DNA from 3 places in the Bradyrhizobium sp. USDA 3315 genome. Region 3 is predicted to be linked to each of the others. Evidence: predicted binding sites of a transcription regulator. Region 3 holds the regulator's gene; each other region holds the start of a gene.
The links. The regulator PhoB, encoded in region 3, activates phosphate uptake and scavenging genes when phosphate is short. The targets are predictions, from matches to a motif close to TGTCATNNANCTGTCAT.

Region 1 (7,460 bases), 2.9 Mb from region 3:
ACCATTTCATGGGCGACGCGCAGGGCCGCGACAATCTCACCACCGCGAAGATGGCGCTCGCCGAGGACGGCAAATTCCTCGGCATGGATGTCGACCTGATGGGCGACATGGGCGCCTACCTCTCGACCTTCGCGCCCTACATCCCGCATGGCGGCGCCGGCATGCTGCCGGGCCTCTATGACATCCAGGCCTTCCACTGCCGGGTCCGCACCGTGTTCACCAACACGGTGCCGGTCGATGCCTATCGCGGCGCCGGCCGCCCGGAGGCCGCCTATGTCATCGAGCGCCTCGTCGATGCCGCTGCGCGCAAGCTCGGCATGACGCCGGACGCCATCCGGCGGAAGAACTTCATTCCGCCGAAGTCGCTGCCCTACACGACCGCGACCGGCAAGGTCTACGACTCCGGCGACTTCGTCGCGCATATGAAGCGCGCGATGGAGATTGCCAACTGGAAGGAATTTCCGAAGCGAGCCAAGGCCGCCAGGAAGGAGGGCCTGGTGCGGGGCATCGGCATGGCAAGCTATGTCGAGGTCTGCGGCACGATGGGCGAGGAGACCGCCAATGTGGCGCTCGACCCCAACGGCGACATCTCGATCCTGATCGGCACGCAGTCGAGCGGGCAGGGCCACCAGACCGCCTATGCGCAGATCGTCGCCGAGCAGTTCGGCGTGCCGCCCGAGCGCGTCCATGTGCTGCAGGGCGATACCGACAAGATCGCGACCGGCCTCGGCACCGGCGGCTCGGCATCGATTCCGTCCGGCGGCGTCAGCGTGCAGCGGGCGACGCATGATCTCGGCAACAAGCTGAAGGAGCTCGCGGCGCAGGCGCTGGAAGCCGGCGCCGGCGACCTCGAATTCGCCGACGGCCGCATCCGCATCGCCGGCACAGACCGCTCGATCAGCTTTGCCGATCTCGCCAAACGTCCGGGCGGCGATACGTCGAAGATGAATGCCAGCGCGACCTTCGCCAGCGCCGACGGCACCTATCCGAACGGCACCCATCTCGCCGAGGTCGAGATCGATCCCTCAACCGGCATCATCAAGATCGTCAGCTACGTCATCGTCGACGATTTCGGCGTCACGCTCAATCCGCTGATGCTCGCCGGCCAGGTTCACGGCGGCGCGATGCAGGGCATCGGGCAGGCGCTGATGGAGCAGGCGGTGTACAGCCCGACCGATGGTCAGCTCGTCACCGGCACCTTCATGGACTATGCGCTGCCGCGCGCCTCCGACGGGCCGTCCTTCGTGTTCGAGACCCATAACGTGCCTTGCACGACCAACCCAATGGGCGTGAAGGGCGCGGGCGAGGCCGGCGCGATCGGCTCGTGCCCGGCGGTCGTCAACGCGATCGTCGAGGGGCTGCATCGCGAGTACAAGATCGACCACATCGACATGCCCGCCACGCCGGAACGGGTCTGGATCGCGATCCGCGAGGCGCAGCGCCGCCATAATCTCTGATAAATTGTCGCAGGCGGAATGAAGATTCCGCCTGCGGTGTTTTGCAAACCAGGCCGGCCGCAGATCGCGGACCGGGACAGAGCGGAATTGAGGGGTTTTGCCGATGAAGCGGATTGTCGTCGTTGCTGCGGTGCTGGCGTTCGGTGCCGGTGCAGTCGTTGCACAGCAGGATCAAGTCAAGAAGACCCAGGCCATGATGAAGGACAATGGCAAGAATGCGGGTGCGCTGTCGGCGATCATCAAGGGCGAAAAGCCCTACGACCAGGCGACCGTCAATGCCGCGCTGGCCCAGTTCGAGGATACTGCCAAGCAGCTTCCGACGCTGTTCCCCGAGAGCATGAAAGGCGTCAAGCTGGAAGGCGATTACGCCCCTTCGCCGAAAATCTGGGAAGACAAGGCGGGCTTCGCGCAGCAGTCCGCGAGCTTCGCGAAGGTCGTCACCGATGCCAAGGGCAAGATCAAGGACGTCGATACGCTGAAGGCCGAGCTGGGCGTGATCGGCAAGCAGTGCGGCGGCTGCCACGAGACCTATCGCGTCAAGAAGGGCTGATCGCCATTCCATCAACGAAAAGGGCGGACGCTTTAGGGCGTCCGCCCTTTTTTGTGTCGGCCGTTTCTTGTTGGCGTTGCGTCGCGAACGATTACTTCGTCACTTGTTATTTGGTCACCTGGCCGCGGATCTCACCGCCCGGATTGGCCGCAGTGTGAACGTTGACATAGTACTTGCCGGCGAGCAGATCGGCGGCCTGCGCGTCGGTCAGCGTGGCGCTGCCTTCGACCGGGCTCGACGTCGCGTTCGGGATCGCGACTGCGACACCGGAATTCTTGCCGGCTTCGGCGGGGCCGTGGAAATGCGCGGCAGTGGCCGGACCCGAGAGGCCGGAATAGGTCAGCTTCCAGCTCAGCTTCTTGCTGGCGGCATCGTAGTCGATGTCGGCGGTGCCGGTGGCGGTGCTGGTATTCGGCGGCACTTCGCTCTTGCTATCCAGCTTCGCCGTGAACTTCTCGGCAAAGGCCGGACCGGCGAAGGCGATGGCGGCGCCGAGCGTCAGCGTGGCAAGCAAGGTCTTGTTCGACATGGTTCTCTCCCCTTTGACGGCACAGGATGGTTGCAATCTTCAAACAGCAGCTTTTCGGATTTATTCCCCAAATGATCGTGGGTGCGGCAAATTTGATGCGAGCTTGTCCGACTGGTTGCCATCATACTGGTCCATGAACTGACGCGACCAATGACGGATCGGTGAATGCTGCGACGAATTTTCCTCCTGGCGATTCTGGCCGGCGTAATCGGCTTTGGCGTGTTCTGGTGGCTGACGATCCCCGCGACCGTTGCCGCCGACGCGCTGCCTGCCTATCAGCCTGACCTGGCCAACGGCCTCACAACGTTCAATGCCGGGGGATGTTCCTCCTGCCATGCCGTGCCGAAGCAGGACGACCGCACGAGGCTCGGCGGCGGGCTCGCGATCACCTCGCCGTTCGGTACCTTCTATGCGCCGAACATCTCGCCCGACCCGAACGACGGCATCGGCCGCTGGAGCGAGGCCGATTTCGTCACCGCGGTCATGAAGGGCACCTCGCCATCGGGCGCGCACTATTTCCCGGCGTTTCCGTATCCGTCCTATCAGCACGCCAGGGTCAGCGATGTGCGCGACCTGTTCGCCTATCTGAAGACCTTGCCGCCGGTCGCCGGCAAGGTGCGCGACCACGATTTGCCGTTTCCGTTCAACATCAGGCGCAACGTCGGGGTCTGGAAATTCCTGTTCATGAACGGCAAGCCGTTCATCGCGGATGCAAGCCGCTCGGCGCATTGGTACCGCGGCGCCTATCTCGTCAACAGCTTCGGCCATTGCGCCGAGTGCCACAGCCCGCGCAACGTCCTCGGCGGCATCGTCACCGCGCAGCGCTTCGCCGGTGGTCCGAATCCGGAGGGCGAAGGCTGGGTGCCCAACATCACGCCGAGGGGGATCTCGGACTGGAGTGTGAAGGATATCGCCTATTTTCTCGAGAGCGGCCAGATGCCGGACGGCGATAGCGCCGGTGGGTCGATGGTGCGCGTGATCCGCAACACCTCGCAACTGTCGTCGTCCGACCGCGACGCGATCGCCGAGTACATCAAGTCGCTGCCGCCGGTCGAGGGACCGCCGAAGCCGGTGAAGAAGGAGAAGGAGAAGGAGTTGTAAAGCGGGATGGGTTTGGTTGAATCGGCTCGCCGCGGTTTCGGTTCACCTCTCCCAAAGGAGAGGTGAACTTTCGACGCCGTTCAAGCTCGACCTAATCTCATCATGCTCTCGCGGGCGCGTCCTACTTCGCGCCGAACGCCTTGAAGGTGATGATCGTGAGGGTGTCCTGGATGCCCGGGATCACCTGAACCTTCTCGTTGATGAAATGGCCGATGTCGGTGTCGTGGTCGACGTAGAACTTGACCAGGAGGTCGTAATTGCCCGCGGTGGAATAGATCTCGGACGCAATCTCGGCCTCCGCCAGCGCGTTGGCGACGGTGTAGGACTGGCCGAGCTTGCATTTGATCTGGACGAAGAAAGGAACCATCAATGTCGTCTCCGGGGATTTCCGCGACTATAGGCCCAAAACGGGCGGCCAAGGCAAGGGGCGAGGCAGGGGGGGGTGAGGCCAACTTGCGGTAAAGTCAGGCTAACTTGCTGCCGATCGGCGGCCGGGCTAGGACAGGCCATGGTCTTGTTCGTGATGGTCTCACTCGTATCAACCACCGGTGCTGCAAGATGACGCCGGTCGCGCTCACCATTGCCGGCTCGGACTCCTCGGGCGGGGCGGGCGTCCAGGCCGACCTCAAGAGCTTTGCCGCGCTCGGGGTCTATGGCGCCTCCGCGATCACGGCGCTGACCGCGCAGAACACCATGGGGGTCAGCGGCATCCATCCGGTGCCCGCGTCATTCGTCACCGCCCAGATCGATGCAGTGTTCTCCGACCTCGAGGTCGGCGCGGTCAAGATCGGCATGGTGGCGCAGGCCGACACGATCGCTGCGATCGCCGATGGGCTGAGGCGCTGGGCGCCGCGCCATGTCGTGCTCGATCCGGTGATGGTCGCAACCTCCGGTGATCGGCTGCTTGCCGCCGAGGCGGTCGATGCGCTGAAGGTCCTGCTGTTTCCGCTGGCCTCGCTGATCACGCCGAACCTGCCGGAAGTGGCGGCGCTCTTGAACGAGCCGGTTGCCTCAGGCGAGGCCGACGTCGAGCGACAAGGCAAGCGATTGCTGGCGATGGGATGTCGCGCGGTGCTGGTCAAGGGCGGCCACGGCCACGGCGCCGAGAGCATCGACTATCTGATCGACGCCGAGCGCAGCATCGCGCTGGCTGCGCCGCGGATTGCGACCGCGAATACGCATGGCACCGGCTGCTCGCTGTCCTCGGCAATCGCAGCAGGGCTCGCGAAGGGCGAGAGCATGGAGACCTCCGTGCGCAACGCCAAGGCCTGGATCACGCAGGCGATCGCCGAAGCCGATCGCTTCGCCGTCGGCCACGGCCATGGGCCGGTGCATCACTTCCACGGATATTACTGACGCTCTTGTAGCCCGGATGGAGCGCAGCGAAATCCGGGACCAGTTTATCCGCGGATGCAGGACCCCGGATTGCGCTTCGCTCCATCCGGGCTACGCATTCGATCGCTTCGCTGTTCCATCGCGCTGTGCAGGCAACACAACGCCTCTTCCCCACAGCCGCGACCGCCGATGTCGCCAGATTGTCGCACGCTGCTGTTATCCGCAGAGAAGCGGCGTACTGCTGATTCTCGTTAACTGTTTGTGGGGCCTTGGGTCGCGGGGATCGTCATCGCCTTGTCACAGGAATCTGTTAGGTGCACAGGCATGGGAAGTGACTCCTTGAGTGAAGAAAGTCCCGAGCGGCACTTTCGCACTTTGTTTATCTCCGATGTCCATCTCGGAGCCCGCGGTTCGCAAGCCGACCGCCTGCTCGACTTCCTCCGTTCTCACGATGCCGACACGATCTACCTCGTTGGTGATATCGTCGACGGCTGGGCGCTGAAGTCGAACTGGTACTGGCCGCAGACCCATAATGATTTCGTGCAGAAGATGCTGCGCAAGGCGCGCAAGGGCGCCAAGGTGATCTACGTCCCGGGCAACCACGACGAGTTCCTGCGCAAATATTACGGCACGCATTTCGGCGGCATCGACGTGGTGGAGAACACCGTTCACACCGGCGCCGACGGCAAGCGCTACCTCGTGATCCACGGCGACATTTTCGATCTCGTGGTGCAGAACGCGCGCTGGCTCGCCCATCTCGGCGACAAGGCGTACGACTTCGCGATCCAGATGAATCGCTTCGTCAACTTCTTCCGCAAGATGTTCGGCGTGCGGTACTGGTCGCTGTCGCAATGGGCCAAGCTGAAGGTCAAGAAGGCGGTGAACTATATTGGCGCGTTCGAGGCGACGCTTGCCGGCGAGGCGCGGCGCCACGGCTGCGACGGCGTGATCTGCGGCCACATCCACTACGCGACGATTCATGACGAGCACGGCATCCGCTACATGAATTGCGGCGACTGGGTGGAGAGCTGCACCGCGCTCGCCGAGCACGAGGACGGCCATTTCGAGATCATCACCTGGACCGACCCGGTGCGCCGGATCGCGCCGGTTCCGCGAGTGACGGCACGCGCTGCATGACGCATATCCTGGTCGCGACCGATGCGTGGCATCCCCAGGTCAACGGGGTTGTCCGCACGCTGACCATGATGGCACAGGCGGCGAAATCGCTCGGCGTCGAGGTGAGCTTCCTGACGCCGGACGAGTTCCGCACCTTCGCGATGCCGAGCTATCGCGATCTCCGGCTGGCGCTGCCCTACCGGGCCAAGGTCGCAAGTCTGATCGAGGCGGCGAGGCCCGACAGCATCCATATCGCGACCGAGGGCCCGATCGGGCTTGCGGTGCGCCGCTATTGCCGCAAGCGCGGCCTGCCGTTCACGACGAGCTTCCATACCCGCTTCCCCGAATACGTCTCGGCGCGGACGCCTGTCCCGGAAGCCTGGGTGTGGCGGGCGCTGTGCTGGTTCCACAGGCCGAGCCGGGCGGTGATGGCGGCGACCCCGGCGCTGGCGGCCGAGTTGCGTCAGCGCGGCTTCCGCAATGTGGTGCTGTGGTCGCGCGGTGTCGATACCGCACTGTTCCATCCGCGCGACGTCGATCTCTGCCTGCCGCAGCCGGTCTATCTCAGCGTCGGCCGGGTGGCGGTGGAGAAGAACCTCGAGGCGTTCCTCGATCTCGATTTGCCGGGAACCAAGGTCGTGGTCGGTGACGGCCCGGCGCGGGCGGCGCTGGAGCGGAAATATCCGGACGCTGTGTTCCTCGGCGCCCGTCATGGGGAAGAATTGGCTGAGATCTACGCCGCGGCCGATGTGTTCGTTTTCCCGAGCCGTACCGATACGTTTGGTCTGGTGCTGCTTGAAGCATTGGCGAGCGGCCTGCCGGTTGCCGCTTTTCCGGTCACCGGTCCCCGCGACGTGATCGGCGCGGCGCCGGTCGGCGTGCTCGACGAGGATCTGCGCCATGCCTGCCTGGAGGCGCTCAGCATCCCGCGGCAGGCCTGCGTCGACTTTGCCGCGCTCCACACCTGGCAGGCGTCGGCCCGGGTGTTCATCGATCGCTGCATGAACGTCCGCCCCGCGCCGCCGGACGGCGAGGGGGAGGCGTTCGAATTTGGTGCCGAAGAGCACCATTTCGCCGTCCTGCCGACACCTCAGCCAAACTCGCGCTAGTTGGGTCACGCTAAAGCGTCTTGCCCGCCAGCCCGGCGCCGCGATACAAATCGCGAATGACGGACACCGTTCTCAATCCACCCGTCGCTGCCGCGGACATCGATGCCGCCGCGAGGGTGGTCGCGCCGTTCGCGGTGCGCACGCCGCTCCTGACCTTCCCCGTTCTCAACGAACGCGTCGGCAGCCAGGTCTTTCTCAAGCCCGAAATGCTGCAGCGGACCGGATCGTTCAAGTTTCGCGGCGCTTTCAACAAGCTCGCCTCG
Region 2 (7,460 bases), 6.0 Mb from region 3:
CAAGGTCGGGCTGTCGGTGTCGCCTTGCCACCGCCGGGTCAAGCTGCTCGAGGAGCGCGGCGTGATCTCTCGCTACATCGCAACCGTCGACCAGAAGTCGATCGGGCTGCACGTCTCCGTCTTCATCTCGATCAAGCTGGCGCGCCAGAAGGAGGAAGACCTCAACCGCTTCGCGCGCGCGATCTCGAAATGGGACGAGGTGCTCGAATGCTATCTGATGACCGGCAACCGCGACTATCTGCTGCGCGTCGTCGCCGCCGACCTCTCCTCCTATGAGGCATTCCTGAAGAACAAGCTGACCCGGCTCGACGGCATCGCCTCCATCGAGTCGAGCTTTGCGCTGAGCCAGGTGAAGTATTCGACGGCGTTGCCGGTGTGAGGACGTTGGTTGGTCACTCGAATGGCGCCAACCCCACAGTGTCGTCCCGGCGAAGGCCGGGACCCATACGCCGCAGCAGTTGTTGTGAGAGGGACTCGTCGTTGCAGCATCGCTTAACAATTTGCATTTGGGGTTATGGGTTCCCTGCTTTCGCAGGGACGGCACTGAGTGTGTGAATCGTCCGAGCTTTGCGTCTCGTTCCGTTTTGCAAAGGAGGCTTGCGCCGTCGGGCAACTCAGTGATTGGCGCTGGCGCTCTGGCCGGCTCCTCGCCGCGACGACCAGGCTACGGCGCGATCCATATCCCAATCACGATGATGGCCAGTGAGACGGCAATGACCAGCATATCGGTGGTGAGCCAATCGGGCATTCCGTTTGATGGCTGCTCGCTCATGTCCGCGACTCCTTCTGTTCGCGTCGAGCCAATATGCTGGAGCGGACCGGCGCGAACGAGGATGAACTGGTTCACATAAAGCTAGGAAAAAGCGGCAAATTCCGCGTGTTTTAGCGCGCGCAAGTTGCGCCACACGGTCGATCTGCCGCGCAGGTTTCTGAACATGTTCGGCAACGCCGCCGCTTTGGCACAGTCACCATCATCGTCGTTCAACGCGCTGCAAGAGGCGGCTGAACGTCACCGGATTGCGGGCGCAGCGCCGACCTGCCGCCACGCGACAGGCCACACATGGCCGACGAAACGGCCGAGGTAGTGGACTCGCCGTCCCGTCCTGATCCTCACAGCACCTTGCGCTGTGCGAGGTTCGTCATCAGCGCACCGACGCCGAAGGTCCAGGGCTCGCATTCGTCGCTATTGCGCATCCGGTTGACCAGCTTGCCGAGCTGTGGTGCGGCGATGGTCACGATGTCGTCGCGCTTGTGGGTAAAGCCCTCGCCCTTGGCATCGCGATCCTTGACCGGCGCGAACATCGTGCCGAGGAACAGCGCAAATCCATCAGGATATTGATGCACGGGGCCGATGGTCTGGGCGACCAGATCGGTCGGGTCGCGGCTGATCTTGCTGATCGAGGAATGGCCCTCGAGCACGAAGCCGTCTGCGCCAGTCACGGTCAGGCCGACATCCATCTTCCTGACATCGTCGAGCGAGAAGGTCTGGTCGAACAGCCGGAACAGCGGGCCGATCGCGCAGGACGCGTTGTTGTCCTTGGCCTTCGACAGCAAGAGCGCCGAGCGCCCCTCGAAGTCGCGCAGATTGACGTCGTTGCCCAGCGCGGCGCCGACGATCTTGCCGGCGGCGGAGACAACAAGCACGACCTCCGGCTCCGGATTATTCCAGGTCGACTTCGGATGCAGCCCGGCATCCATGCCTGATCCGACCGAGGACAGCGTCGGCGCCTTGGTGAACACTTCGGCGTCGGGACCGATGCCGACCTCGAGATACTGGCTCCAGGCATTCTGATCGATCAGCACCTGCTTCAGTTTCATCGCCTGCTCGGAGCCGGGCTTCAGCTTGGAGAGATCGTCGCCGACCAGGCGCACCACTTCCTTGCGGATCGCGTCCGCCGAGGACGGATTGCCGCGCGCCCGCTCCTCGATCACGCGCTCCAGCATCGAGATCGCGAAGGTGACGCCGGCGGCCTTCAGCACCTGGAGATCGACCGGCGCCAGCAGATGCGGCCTGGTCTTGTCGCGGCCGTCGGGCGGGGTGTTGGCGAGGATCGCCTCGAAATCGTCGATCCGCTCGCCGCGCGTGGCGCGCAGCGCAGCCGCGGGATCGCTTTCCTCGCAAAGCGCGCTCACCGTCGGGAACCGCGCCGTGACGTCGAACACACCGTCCGCCCGCACCGCGACGACGGCCGGCCCGCCGGCCTGCGGCAGCCAGACCCGCCCGACCAGCGTGCCGGCGGTGCCGTCCTCCGGCAGGACGTCTTTTGGCGTGAGTGAAATCATCGGCACATCTCCCTTTTTGGTTTTGTCGGCTTGTTAGCACAGTCCGCCCGGCGGCGTGAAACAGCGGTCACGGCATTGTCATAGAGGGGTAACATCGCCCGTCAATGCTGCCGTCCGATCCATCTAACACACTGAAAGACGGACCTTCATGACGACCTCCGCCCTCACCGACGAAGCCTCCCGGGATGAAGCCTTGCGGGACGAAGCCTTGCGCGCCCGCATCCATCAGGAGATGGCCGACAGCCTCGACGAGGAACTCGAGCTCGAGCTCGACGACATGAGGCTCGACGAGCTCGACCATGACGGCGCCGCCGGCAGGCCGTCGATCGACCGCAAGTTCTATTTCCGCGAATTGCTGCGGCTGCAGGGCGAGCTGGTCAAGCTGCAGGACTGGGTGCAGCACGAGAAGAAAAAGGTCGTCGTGCTGTTCGAGGGCCGCGATTCCGCCGGCAAGGGCGGCGTGATCAAGCGCATCACCCAGCGGCTCAATCCGCGGGTCTGCCGGATCGCGGCGCTGCCGGCGCCCAACGAGCGCGAGCGCACGCAATGGTACTTCCAGCGCTATGTCTCGCATCTGCCGGCCGGCGGCGAGATCGTGCTGTTCGACCGCAGCTGGTACAACCGCGCCGGCGTCGAGAAGGTGATGGGGTTCTGCAGCGACGAGCAGTATGAGGAATTCTTCAACTCGGTGCCGGAATTCGAGCGCATGCTGATCCGCTCCGGCACCGTCCTCCTGAAATACTGGTTCTCGATCACCGACGAGGAACAGGCGTTCCGCTTCTCGATGCGGATCCAGGATCCGCTGAAGCAGTGGAAGCTGAGCCCGATGGACGTCGAGGCGCGGACCCGCTGGGAGCTCTACACCAAGGCGAAGGAAACGATGCTTGAACGCACGCACCTGCAGGACTCGCCGTGGTGGATCGTCGATGCCGTCGACAAGAAGCGCGCACGGCTCAACTGCATCTCGCATCTATTGAGCCAGATCCCCTATCAGGCGGTCACCCACCAGCCGGTGGTGCTGCCGCCGCGGGTGCGCAACCCGGACTATCACCGCGGCCCGATCCCGCAGGAGATGTACGTGCCCGGACGATATTGATTCTGGGCACGAGCACGCTCTGTCCTCCCCCCTTACGGGCAGGGCAATCGCATATGGAATGAACCGATTCTTCCGCGCCGTCATGGCCGGGCTTGTCCCGGCCATCCACGTCTTTTCTTCGCGTGGAAACGAAGACGTGGATGCTCGGGACAAGCCCGGTCATGACGAGTTTGTGGGAACTCCGATCGCCTCAAACCGCCATATGCGATTGCCCTACGCTTACGGGGGAGGATCACTAAATCGCGATTGGAGATTGTGAGGCAGCTCACTGGTCCTTTTGCGCCCTCCCTCTAAACCAGAGGTTGCTCGCAATTCGCGGGCCAGAAGGAGGCGTACGCTATGTTGAAAGAACATCTTGAAAGCAAAAGCTCGGCGACCGACCAGCCAGAAAGCTATAAGGGTGTTGCGACACATGCCATCCAAACCCTTGACCTCAGTTGGAGCGCGCCTATCCGTTACGGCGATTGCAAGCTGTCCGGCTTCTTGAACGGCACCCTGAACAACGGCCCCACTCTCAGGCTTCGTTCTGACGGAACAGCAGAATTGCTGGCAAAATTTTTCTCGACCGACGACGGTGATGTTTGGGTTATCGATCGTCTCGTTCTTTTGGACATTCACGGGACGGTGCTTTTTCAATTTCCACACCTTTCAAGTCCAGAAACCCAGACAGACAACCAAGTGCTCGATTGGGTAGCCGAACTGAGCTTCCCCGCCGTTTTCTTTTCTTCGGTCACAGGGGCGAACATGACCTATCGTTGCTAACCCCTAAGGGCGCGGTTCGCGGCTTATTCGACCTCCCCCACAAGCGGGAGAGGTGAAGTCCGGCACGTAGGCGACCGCGCCCTCGCCTTGCCTACCAATGGTGCAGACGCGCGCAGTGCAGACGCGCGCACTTGCTGGCACCGGATACCGACGCTAGGCTTCCCCCGATCTGGTGCAGGGAGGCCCGCTTGACTCAATCCGACGACATCAAAATCTCCGAAGATCGCCGTGACGCGCTGCGCTATGCGCTCGGGATCGGCAGCGGCGCGGCGCTCGCGGCCGCGATGGCAACGCCGGCCTCGGCGCAGACGCCAGCCGACAACACGCTGGATCGCATCCGGGCCAACAAGGTGCTGCGGATCGCGGTGCTGCCGGGCGAGCTGCCCTATTTCAACAAGGACCTCGCCTCGGGCACCTGGTCCGGCTTCTCGATCGAGATGGCCAACGATCTGGCCAAACTGCTCGACGTCAAGCTGGAATACGTCGAATCTACCTACGGCAATTCAATCCTTGATCTGCAGGCCAACAAGATCGATCTCGGCTTCGCGCTCAACCCGACGCCGCAGCGCGCGCTGGTGGTCGATTTCACCAATCTGGTGTTCCCGCATCCGTTCGGCGCGATGCTGAAGAAGGGGCTGGAAGCCAAGACCTGGGCCGACATCAACAAGCCCGAGGTCAAGATCGCAGTCGACGTCGGCTCGGCCAACGAGGCGGTGGCGCGCCGCTTCGCGCCGAACGCCACCATCAAGTCGCTGAAGTCGCGCGATGAGGTGATGCTGGAAATGTCGTCGGGCCGCGTCGACTGCGTGGTCAACGCGCTGGTGCTCGGGCTGACCGCGATCGCCAAGAACCCGAACCTCGGCACCTACAAGATCCTGGCCTCGCCGTCGGTGACGATCGCGAGCGGCACGGCGGTACGGCGCGAAGCCGACAAGCGCTGGCGCGATTTCCTTTCGGTGTGGATCGACTACAACCGCGGCATCGGCCAGATGCGCGAATGGTTCGTGAAGGGCCTCGGCCTCGCCGGCGTCAAGCCCGAGGATGTGCCGGTGGAGTTGAGTATTTGAGGCGATTGCCGAGACGGCAGTGATCTCCCTCGCCCGCTTGCGGGGGAGGGCCGGGGTGGGGGTGTCGCCACAAGCGACACCCTATGTATGGAGAGAGCCCCCACCCGGATCGCATCTAACGATGCGATCCGACCTCCCCCGCAAGCGGGAGAGGTCAAGCAACTCACACCTTGTCGTAGGTCAGCCCGCGCTCCAGCCGCCTGGCCACCAGCGTCGACGGGAACAGGATCGCGAAATAGATCAGCGCCACGATGGTGTAGACCTCGAGCGGCCGGTAGGTGTCGGCGTTGATCAAGGTCGCGTTGTAGACGAGATCGGGTACCGCGATGATCGAGACCAGCGAGGTGTTCTTGAGCTGCGTGACCGACTGGTTGACATAGGGCGCCATCATCGGCTTCAGCGCCTGCGGCAGGATCACGAGCCGCATCAGGCGCCAGCCGCGGAAGCCGAGCGCCTTCGCCGCGTCCCACTGCCCGACCGGCACGCTCTCGATCGAGCCGCGCACGATCTCGGCATAGAACGCGCCGCCATAGAGCGAGAGCACGCTGACGGCGGCGACATGCGCCGGGATGTTGACGCCGATCACGACCGGAAACGCGTAGTAGAACCAGATGATCTGCACCAGCAGCGGCGTGCAGCGGAACAATTCGATATAGGCGATCAGGAGCCAGTCGATCACGGGAATGCGCCGCAGCCGCAGCATGCCGACGATCAAGCCGATCAGGGTCCCGAGGATGATGGTGCCGATGGTGTAGGCGATGGTCCAGCCGAGCCCGAGCCAGAACAGATGGCTGTATTTGGCAAGGATGCCGAAATCCCAGACGTAGTTCATCCTGCCCCTCGGTTGCCGCGCGCTTGATCGCCAAACATTGCAGGCGGCCTCGCGCGAGTCACGCGATATACCGGGCGGGCGAAAATGCCTTGACCTCGAACGGCGGCGCATCGCCCGCGATCATCGCCGCAATTGCGGCGCCCGTTCCGGGGCCGGTGGTGAAGCCGATATGCTGGTTGCCGAAGGCGAGCCAGAGCCCGCGATGTCGCGGCGCCTCGCCGATCATCGGCAGGCTGTCGGGCAGCGTCGGCCGCGCGCCGCGCCAGCGCTCGCCGACCGCATCGCCAAATTCGACTACGCTGCGCGCCATCGGCACCACCGCCTCGAGCTGCGAAAAATTCGACGGCGCGTCGCGCGTGGTGAGCTCGACGCCGCTGGTGACGCGAACGCCCTGCTCCATCGACGTCATCAGAAAGCCGCCCTCCGCATCATGGATCGGCCGCAGCAATTTGCGTGCCGGGTTCGGCACGAAATGCTGATGATAGCCGCGCTCGAACGCCAGCGGCACGCGATAGCCGAGCGGCTGCAGCAGCTCGGCCGACCACGGCCCGAGCGCGACCACGACATGGCGCGCGGCGATCTCGCCGTCGGCGAGCTGCACGCGCCAGCCGTCGCCGTGCGGCTCGATCCGCCGGATTCCGGATTGCCTGATCGTGCCCCCGCCAGCGGCGAACATCTGCGCGTAGGCCTTGACCACTGCGCCGGGTGAATCGACCGATGCCGTCTGCGTATGCAGCAGGCCGACGCTATAGGCAGGAATGATGTTGGGCTCGAGCGCGGAGATCGCCTGCCGATCAAGCACCTCGCTCCGGATGCCGAACTCGGCGAGCGCTGCCTGCTCGGCCTGGGCGGCGGCGAGCCCGTCGCTGCGCCAGGCCTTGAGCCAGCCGGTCTCGCGGATGCGATGGCTGGCGCCGGCCAGCACGATCCAGTCGCGATGCAGCTTCAGCGAGGTCCCGATCAGGCCGTGCAGCGCGGCGGCGCGCGGTTTGGTCTGCGACGGCGTTGCCGCCGCGAGGAAGCGCATCACCCAGCCGGCATTGGCGAGCGCCCACGCAATGTTCCAGCGCAACGCCGGATGCGCGTTGGTCAGATATTTCGGCAGGTTCTTCAGCAGCGACGGCGTATTGAGCGGCAGGATCGAGCCCGAGGAGATGATGCCGGCATTGCCGTAGGAGGTTTCGCTGCCGGGCTCGCGGCGATCGATGACGACGACGGAGAGCCCGCGCTGTTGCGCGGCGAGGCCCGCCGAGACGCCGACCATGCCGGCACCGAGCACCGCAACATCGACCTGCTCTGTTGGTTCGCCCTCGCTCATGGCGTCACATCAAGGTCAGGCCGCCATCGACCGGCAGCGTCGCGCCGGTGACGTGGCTTGCTTCCGGCGACAGCAGGAAGGCGACGACGGCCGCGACCTCGT
Region 3 (7,460 bases):
TCCTGGCCAACACGTTCCAGCCCTTCATGATCCGGATCTTCGAGGGCGTCCCGGTGCTGGGCGCGGTGTTCGCCGGCCCGCCGTCCTATCTCAGCCTGTTCAACGCTGCGCTGATCCTTGCGATCATGGTGCTGCCCTTCATCACCGCGATCTCGGTCGACGTGTTCAAGACCGTGCCGCCGGTGCTGAAAGAGGCCGCCTACGGCATGGGCTGCACCACCTGGGAAGTCGTTCGCAGCGTCGTGATCCCCTACACCCGCGTCGGCGTGATCGGGGGCATCATGCTGGCGCTCGGCCGCGCCCTCGGCGAGACCATGGCGGTGACCTTCATCATCGGCAACTCGTTCCGGATCTCGTCGTCGATCTTCGCGCCGGGCACCACGATCTCGGCGGCGATCGCCAGCGAATTCGCCGAGAGCGACGGCCTGCACCAGTCCGGCCTGATCCTGCTCGGCCTGCTGCTGTTCGTGCTGACCTTCTTCGTGCTCGCCGGCGCGCGGCTGATGCTGATGCGGCTTGAAAAGAAGGCGGGGAAGTAACGCCATGAACCCGATCTACAAATCCCGCCGCCGCAGCGACATCGTCATCCGCGCACTCTGTGTCGGCGCCGCGCTGTTCGGCGTCACCTGGCTGGCGCTGATCCTGATCACGCTGCTCTATAACGGCCTTGCCGGCCTCAGCGTGCAGCTGTTCACCCAGAACACGCCGCCGCCCGGCTCGACCGAAGGCGGCCTGCTCAACGCCATCGTCGGCTCGGTCATCATGACCGTGATCGGCGTCGGCATCGGCGCGCCGCTTGGCCTGTTCGCCGGCACCTACCTCGCCGAATACGGCAAGCACGACAAGCTGACCTCGGTGATCCGCTTCATCAACGACATCCTGCTCAGCGCGCCCTCGATCATCATCGGCCTGTTCATCTATGGTGCGGTGGTGGTGCCGATGCGCGGCTTCTCGGCGATCGCGGGCAGTCTCGCGCTCGCTGTGATCGTGATCCCGGTCGTGCTGCGCACCACCGAGGACATGCTGCTCTTGGTGCCCAATCCGCTGCGCGAGGCCGCCTCCGCGCTCGGCCTGCCGCGTTCGCTGGTGATCAAGCGGATCGCTTATCGTGCTGCGCGATCGGGTCTGATCACCGGCGTGCTGCTGGCGACCGCCCGCGTCGCCGGCGAGACCGCGCCGCTGCTGTTCACCGCGCTGTCGAACCAGTTCTTCAGCCTGGATCTGACCAAGACGATGGCCAACCTGCCGGTGACCATCAATAACTTCGTGCAGAGCCCCTACGCCTACTGGAAAGAGCTGGCGTGGAGCGGTGCGCTGCTCATCACATTCACCGTGCTCGCGTTGAATATCGGCGCGCGTATCCTTGGTGCCGAAAGGGCCGCAAAATGACCGAGCTTTCCGTCTCCACGACTGCCGCAGGCCACATTCCGCAGGTTCCGCTGCCGGAAGCGCCGCCGAAAGTCACGGTGCGCAACCTCAACTTCTACTACGGCGAGCACCACGCGCTGAAGAACATCAACCTGACGCTCGGCACCAACCGCGTCACGGCGTTCATCGGCCCGTCCGGCTGCGGCAAGTCGACCCTGCTGCGCATCTTCAACCGGATGTACGACCTCTATCCGGGCCAGCGTGCGGTCGGCCAGCTGATGCTGGACCAGACCAACATTCTCGACCCCAAGCTCGACCTCAACTTGCTGCGCGCGCGGGTCGGCATGGTGTTCCAGAAGCCGACGCCGTTCCCGATGACGATCTACGAGAACATCGCCTTCGGCATCCGCCTCTACGAGAAGATCTCGAAGTCCGAGATGGACGACCGGGTCGAGAAGGCGTTGCGCGGCGGCGCGCTGTGGAACGAGGTCAAGGACAAGCTGAACGCCTCCGGCCTGTCGCTCTCCGGCGGCCAGCAGCAGCGCCTGTGCATCGCGCGCACCGTGGCGGTGCGTCCCGAGGTGATCCTGTTCGACGAGCCGTGCTCGGCGCTCGACCCGATCTCGACCGCCAAGGTCGAGGAACTGATCCAGGAGCTCTCCGAGGACTACACGATCGCGATCGTCACCCACAACATGCAGCAGGCGGCGCGCGTCTCCGACAAGACCGCCTTCATGTATCTCGGCGAGCTGATCGAGTTCGACGACACCAACAAGATCTTCACCTCACCGAGCGATCGGCGCACCCAGGACTACATCACCGGCCGGTTCGGTTGACCGGCGCATGATCCGGAAAAGTGGAAACCGGTTTTCCGATCAGGTCATGCTAAAATTCAGGACACGAAGCCATGATCCCCGGGATCATGGTTGAGGGAGACAAGCGATGGCTTCTGAACATACCGCCAAGGCATTCGACAGCGACCTGCAGGAGTTGACCCGCCTGGTCGCCGAGATGGGCGGCCTGGTCGAACGGATGATTACCGAGTCGGTCGACGCGCTGATCCGTCGCGACGTCGCGCTCGGCAAGCGCGTGGTCGCCGCCGACATCGAGATCGACAATCTGCAGCGCAACATCGAAGAGCGCGCGGTGCTGACGATCGCGCGCCGCCAGCCGATGGCGATCGACCTGCGTGAGATCGTCAGCGCGATGCGCGTCGCCACCGATCTCGAGCGGATCGGCGACCTCGCCAAGAACATGGGCAAGCGCGTCGCGGCGCTGGAGAGCGATTTCCAGCCGCTGAAGTTGATCCGCGGCCTCGAGCACATGACCGACCTCGTGCTGTCGCAGGTCAAGTCGGTGCTCGACGCCTATGCCGCGCACGACCTGCCGGCGGCGATGAACGTCTGGAAGGGCGACGAGGAGGTCGATGCGATCTGCACCTCGCTGTTCCGCGAACTGCTCACCTACATGATGGAAGATCCGCGCAACATCTCGTTCTGCATCCATCTGATGTTCTGCGCCAAGAACATCGAGCGGATCGGCGATCACGCCACCAATATCGCCGAGACCGTGTTCTACATGATCGAGGGCCAGCAGATCACCGACAAGCGCCCGAAGGGCGACATGACCACTTTTGCCACCACGGTGCCGGGCAACTGAGGCATGATCGGCAAGCACGGAACCGGCAAGAGCGAAACTGGACGATCCTCGCGACAAATCGTTTCCGCGGGGACTATGCTCAAGGAAGTAAGCGTTTCGGTTTGCGTCTGGGCAACGGATCACTACAGAGAAAGAACTTAAACCGATGAGCGCACGCATTCTGGTAGTCGAAGACGAGGAAGCGCTGACGACGCTGTTGCGCTACAATCTCGATGCGGAAGGCTACGATGTCGAGACGGTGGGGCGCGGCGACGATGCGGATACAAGGCTGAAGGAGCGCGTTCCCGACCTCGTGGTGCTGGACTGGATGCTGCCGGGCCTGTCCGGCATCGAACTGTGCCGCCGCCTGCGGGCGCGGCCCGAGACCAAGCAGCTTCCGATCATCATGCTGACCGCGCGCGGCGAGGAAAGCGAGCGCGTGCGCGGGCTTGCCACCGGCGCGGACGATTACATCGTCAAGCCGTTCTCGGTGCCGGAGCTGCTGGCGCGGGTGAAGGGCCTCTTGCGCCGAGCCAGCCCGGAGCGGCTTGCGACCGTGTTGACCTATGGCGACATCGAGCTCGACCGCGAGAAGCGCCGCGTGGCGCGCTCGGGCCGTCCGATCGATCTCGGGCCGACCGAGTATCGCCTGCTTGAATTCTTCCTCGAGCATCCCGGCCGCGTGTTCAGCCGCGAGCAATTGCTCGACAGCGTCTGGGGCCGCGACATCTACATCGATGAGCGCACCGTCGACGTGCATATCGGCCGCCTGCGCAAGCTGCTCAATCCGGGCCGCGAGCAGGATCCGATCCGCACCGTGCGCGGCGCCGGCTACGCGCTCGACGACCGCTTTGCCAAGGCCGAGCCGCAGCCGTAACGGCCATGCGGCACTCATAAACCGCAACACGGCGTCGTCCCGGCGAAAGCCAGGGGACCCATACGCCGCGGCCAGCGCAATCGGCACGCGGCCAGACGGCTTTCTAACAACACCCATTCGTGGTTATGGGTCCCGGCCTGCGCCGGGACGACGCCGGTGATGTAGCGGTAGCCCGGATGGAGCCGACGGGTCGCGCGAACGAGCGCCCCGTTGGCTCCATCCGGGCTGCGTCACACAAAAAAATCCCCGCTTTCGCGGGGATTTGTCTTTGAGGTCTTCCGTCGTTTTCCCGAGTGCTCACTTGATCTGCGGTTTCGCCGACGGCCGGCGGCGATCGGCGGCGGGCTGGTAGGCGACGCGCGAGTGATGCGCGCAATAGGGCAGGCCGGCGAGCGCCTTGCCGCCGCAGAAGAAGAATTCCGGGCTCGAGGGATCGCCGACCGGCCAGTGGCAGGTGGCCTCGTTGAGCTCGAGCAGCGAGAGCCGCTGGCTCATCGGCACCACATTGTCGTAGGAGATCGGATCGGGCTCCATCTCGACCTCGAAGGCGTGCGCCAGCGCGGTGTTGCCGCGCGAGACCGGACGCGCCACCCGCATCATGTGCTGGGCCGGGCGAGCCTTGCGCTGCCGCGGCGCGGCAGTGGAGGGTGCCTTGGCGCGGCCGGAAAGGCCGAGCCGATGCACTTTGCCGATCACGGCGTTTCGCGTCACATTGCCAAGTTCCGCCGCGATCTGGCTGGCCGACAGGCCGGACTCCCAGAGTTTCTTCAGCTGCTCGACGCGATCGTCGGACCAGGTCAATACAGTCATCGCATTCTTCCCTTCGCGTAGCGCCGGCCAATCATTGGAGCGGCGCTGCGAGCCAATCTGGACAAATATCCCTGCGGCCAGAATCCCTTAGCCCTCGCCGGGCACGGTGTTGCGCCCGAACGTTTACGCGAGACACAAAGGCTACTTAGAGGGTCCAGTACCGCCGCACGAGATGTCGTACCCGACAGGCCAAACGCTACAATATGGCGTGACTCTGGCGCAAGAGTCCGCGGTCGTGCGTCCACATGTTCCCACACAGTTAAGCATCGCGATGAGGCTTTTCCACCGCACCGGAATGCTCCGGATTGCGCTCGTTTCGCATTGCAGGAAGGCCACTTCGTAGCGATTGACACTTACCGACCGCAGCATAGAATGCCCGCCACGTGCCGCCCGCAAAGGCGGCCGTTTTGTTTTCCGAAGCTGGCCGTTGCTGCGCTGGCGTCAAGGCGCAGCGGCAATTGTCGGCTTAAAAACCGTCAGTGAACGCCATGACCAACGCTGCCACGTCGCATCTGCTCCCCGTCTTCGCCAGGGTCGATCTCGGCTTCGAGCGCGGTGAGGGCGCCTGGCTGATCGCAACCAACGGAGACCGCTATCTCGATTTCACCTCGGGCGTCGCGGTCAACGCGCTCGGGCATGCGCATCCGCATCTGGTCAAGGCGCTGCAGGAACAGGCGACCAAGCTCTGGCACATGTCGAACCTGTTCAAGAGCCCGGACGGCGAGGCGCTTGCCGCGCGGCTGTGCGAGCAGAGCTTTGCCGACTTCGTGTTCTTCTGCAATTCCGGCGCGGAAGCGATGGAGGGCGTGATCAAGCTGGTCCGCCACTATCACTTCTCCAAGGGCCATGGCGAGCGCTACCGCATCATCACCTTCGAGGGCGCCTTCCACGGCCGCACGCTGGGCACGCTGGCGGCGACAGGCTCGGCGAAATATCTTGAGGGCTTCGGCCCGCCGATGGACGGCTTCGACCAGGTGCCGCATGGCAACATCGAGGCGGTGAAGAAGGCGATCGGCCCGCACACCGCCGGCATCCTGATCGAGCCGGTGCAGGGCGAGGGCGGCGTGCGCTCGGCGCCGCAGGCGTTCTTCAAGGCGCTGCGCGCGCTGTGTGACGAGCACGGCCTGCTGCTCGCCTTCGACGAGGTGCAGACCGGCATGGGCCGCACCGGCGAGCTGTTCGCCTACAAGCGCACCGGCGTCACGCCGGACGTGATGTCGCTGGCCAAGGCGCTCGGCGGCGGTTTTCCGATCGGCGCGGTGCTGGCGACCGCGCAGGCTGCGGCCGGCATGGCGCCCGGCTCGCACGGCTCGACCTTCGGCGGCAATCCGCTCGCGGTCGCCGCCGCCAATGCCGTGCTCGACGTCATGCTGAAACCCGGCTTCTTCGAGCATGTGCAGAAGATGTCGCTGCTGCTCAAGCAGAAGCTCGCTTCCGTCGTCGACCGTTATCCCGGCGTGCTGTCGGAGGTGCGCGGCGAGGGCCTGTTGATCGGCGTCAAGGCGGTGGTGCCGTCGGGCGACCTGATCGCAGCGCTGCGCAGCGAGAAGCTGCTCACTGTCGGCGCCGGCGACAATGTGGTGCGGTTCCTGGCGCCGCTGATCGTGACCGAGCCCGAGATCGACCAGTCGATCACCGCGCTCGAGCGCGCCTGCTCTGTGCTGTCGGCGGCGCAGCCGAAGAAGGCGGCTGGATAATGAGCAAGCCGGTCCGTCACTTCCTCGATATCAACGAGCTGCCGCTCGGCGAGCTGCGCAACATGCTGTCCGCCGGAGCCGCCATGAAGGCGAAGCTGAAGGCGCATGAGAAGGGCAGGAAGCCGCTCGAAGGCAAGACGCTGGCGATGATCTTCGAGCGCCCGTCGACCCGCACAAGGGTGTCGTTCGACGTCGGCATGCGCCAGCTCGGCGGTGAATCCATCATGCTGACCGGCGCCGAGATGCAGCTCGGCCGCGGCGAGACCATCGCCGACACCGCGCGCGTGCTGTCGCGCTATGTCGATGCGATCATGATCCGCATCCTCAACCATGACGCGCTGCTCGAGCTCGCGGCGCACGCCACCGTTCCCGTCATCAACGGCCTGACCCGGCGTTCGCATCCCTGCCAGGTGATGGCCGACCTCATGACCTATGAGGAAAACCGCGGCTCGATCGAGGGCAAGACCGTGGCCTGGACCGGCGACGACAACAACGTGCTGGCCTCCTGGGCGCATGCCGCAGAGCGATTCAAGTTCCAGCTCAATGTCGCGACCCCGCCGGAGCTCTCGCCGAAAAAGCCGATGCGCGACTGGATCAAGGCGACCGGCGCGCCGATCATGCTCGGCACCGATCCGGAAGCCGCCGTGCGCGGCGCCGACTGCGTCGTCACCGACACCTGGGTGTCGATGGGCGACAAGGAGGGCGAGCACCGCCACAACGTGCTGCGGCCCTATCAGGTCAATGCCAAGCTGATGTCGCTCGCCAAGCCGGACGCACTGTTCATGCACTGCCTGCCCGCGCATCGCGGCGAGGAGGTCACCGACGAGGTGATCGACGGGCCGCAATCCGTGGTGTTCGACGAGGCGGAAAACCGCCTGCATGCGCAGAAGGGCATTCTGGCCTGGTGTTTCGACGCGGTCGCGTAGCCGTAGATCAGTAAGCGTTGTCGTCCCGGGCGAAGCGCGACCCGGGACCCACAACCACCGCTGTCAATTGTTGCGAAGGCTGGGGCACCAGCTGAATGCAGCAACTCACATCGGTGGTTATGGGTCCCTGCCGTCGCAGGGACG

Region 1: ACVIYL_RS26075 (UDP-2,3-diacylglucosamine diphosphatase) is a predicted target of PhoB. The motif match lies at 5,257-5,273, and genes of this name have one in related genera.
Region 2: ppk2 (polyphosphate kinase 2) is a predicted target of PhoB. The motif match lies at 2,360-2,376, and genes of this name have one in related genera.

Annotation. Positions count from the first base shown of each region.
Region 1 is NZ_JBSRYP010000001.1:5,621,439-5,628,898, forward strand. Features, by position in the region: gene ACVIYL_RS26045 (xanthine dehydrogenase family protein molybdopterin-binding subunit) at 1-1,457, shown strand, start outside; gene ACVIYL_RS26050 (c-type cytochrome) at 1,561-2,007, shown strand; gene ACVIYL_RS26055 (CHRD domain-containing protein) at 2,114-2,536, opposite strand; gene ACVIYL_RS26060 (c-type cytochrome) at 2,702-3,637, shown strand; gene ACVIYL_RS26065 (Lrp/AsnC ligand binding domain-containing protein) at 3,759-4,004, opposite strand; gene thiD (bifunctional hydroxymethylpyrimidine kinase/phosphomethylpyrimidine kinase) at 4,196-4,993, shown strand; gene ACVIYL_RS26075 (UDP-2,3-diacylglucosamine diphosphatase) at 5,297-6,109, shown strand; gene ACVIYL_RS26080 (glycosyltransferase family 4 protein) at 6,106-7,197, shown strand; gene ACVIYL_RS26085 (threonine/serine dehydratase) at 7,254-7,460, shown strand, end outside.
Region 2 is NZ_JBSRYP010000001.1:8,754,016-8,761,475, forward strand. Features, by position in the region: gene ACVIYL_RS40945 (Lrp/AsnC family transcriptional regulator) at 1-379, shown strand, start outside; gene ACVIYL_RS40950 (fumarylacetoacetate hydrolase family protein) at 1,111-2,283, opposite strand; gene ppk2 (polyphosphate kinase 2) at 2,432-3,379, shown strand; gene ACVIYL_RS40960 (DUF6294 family protein) at 3,719-4,141, shown strand; gene ACVIYL_RS40965 (transporter substrate-binding domain-containing protein) at 4,330-5,208, shown strand; gene ACVIYL_RS40970 (amino acid ABC transporter permease) at 5,372-6,040, opposite strand; gene ACVIYL_RS40975 (NAD(P)/FAD-dependent oxidoreductase) at 6,099-7,358, opposite strand; gene ACVIYL_RS40980 (SDR family NAD(P)-dependent oxidoreductase) at 7,363-7,460, opposite strand, start outside.
Region 3 is NZ_JBSRYP010000001.1:2,745,037-2,752,496, forward strand. Features, by position in the region: gene pstC (phosphate ABC transporter permease subunit PstC) at 1-539, shown strand, start outside; gene pstA (phosphate ABC transporter permease PstA) at 544-1,389, shown strand; gene pstB (phosphate ABC transporter ATP-binding protein PstB) at 1,386-2,204, shown strand; gene phoU (phosphate signaling complex protein PhoU) at 2,311-3,027, shown strand; gene phoB (phosphate regulon transcriptional regulator PhoB) at 3,173-3,883, shown strand; gene ACVIYL_RS12580 (GcrA family cell cycle regulator) at 4,181-4,693, opposite strand; gene ACVIYL_RS12585 (acetylornithine transaminase) at 5,182-6,390, shown strand; gene argF (ornithine carbamoyltransferase) at 6,390-7,316, shown strand.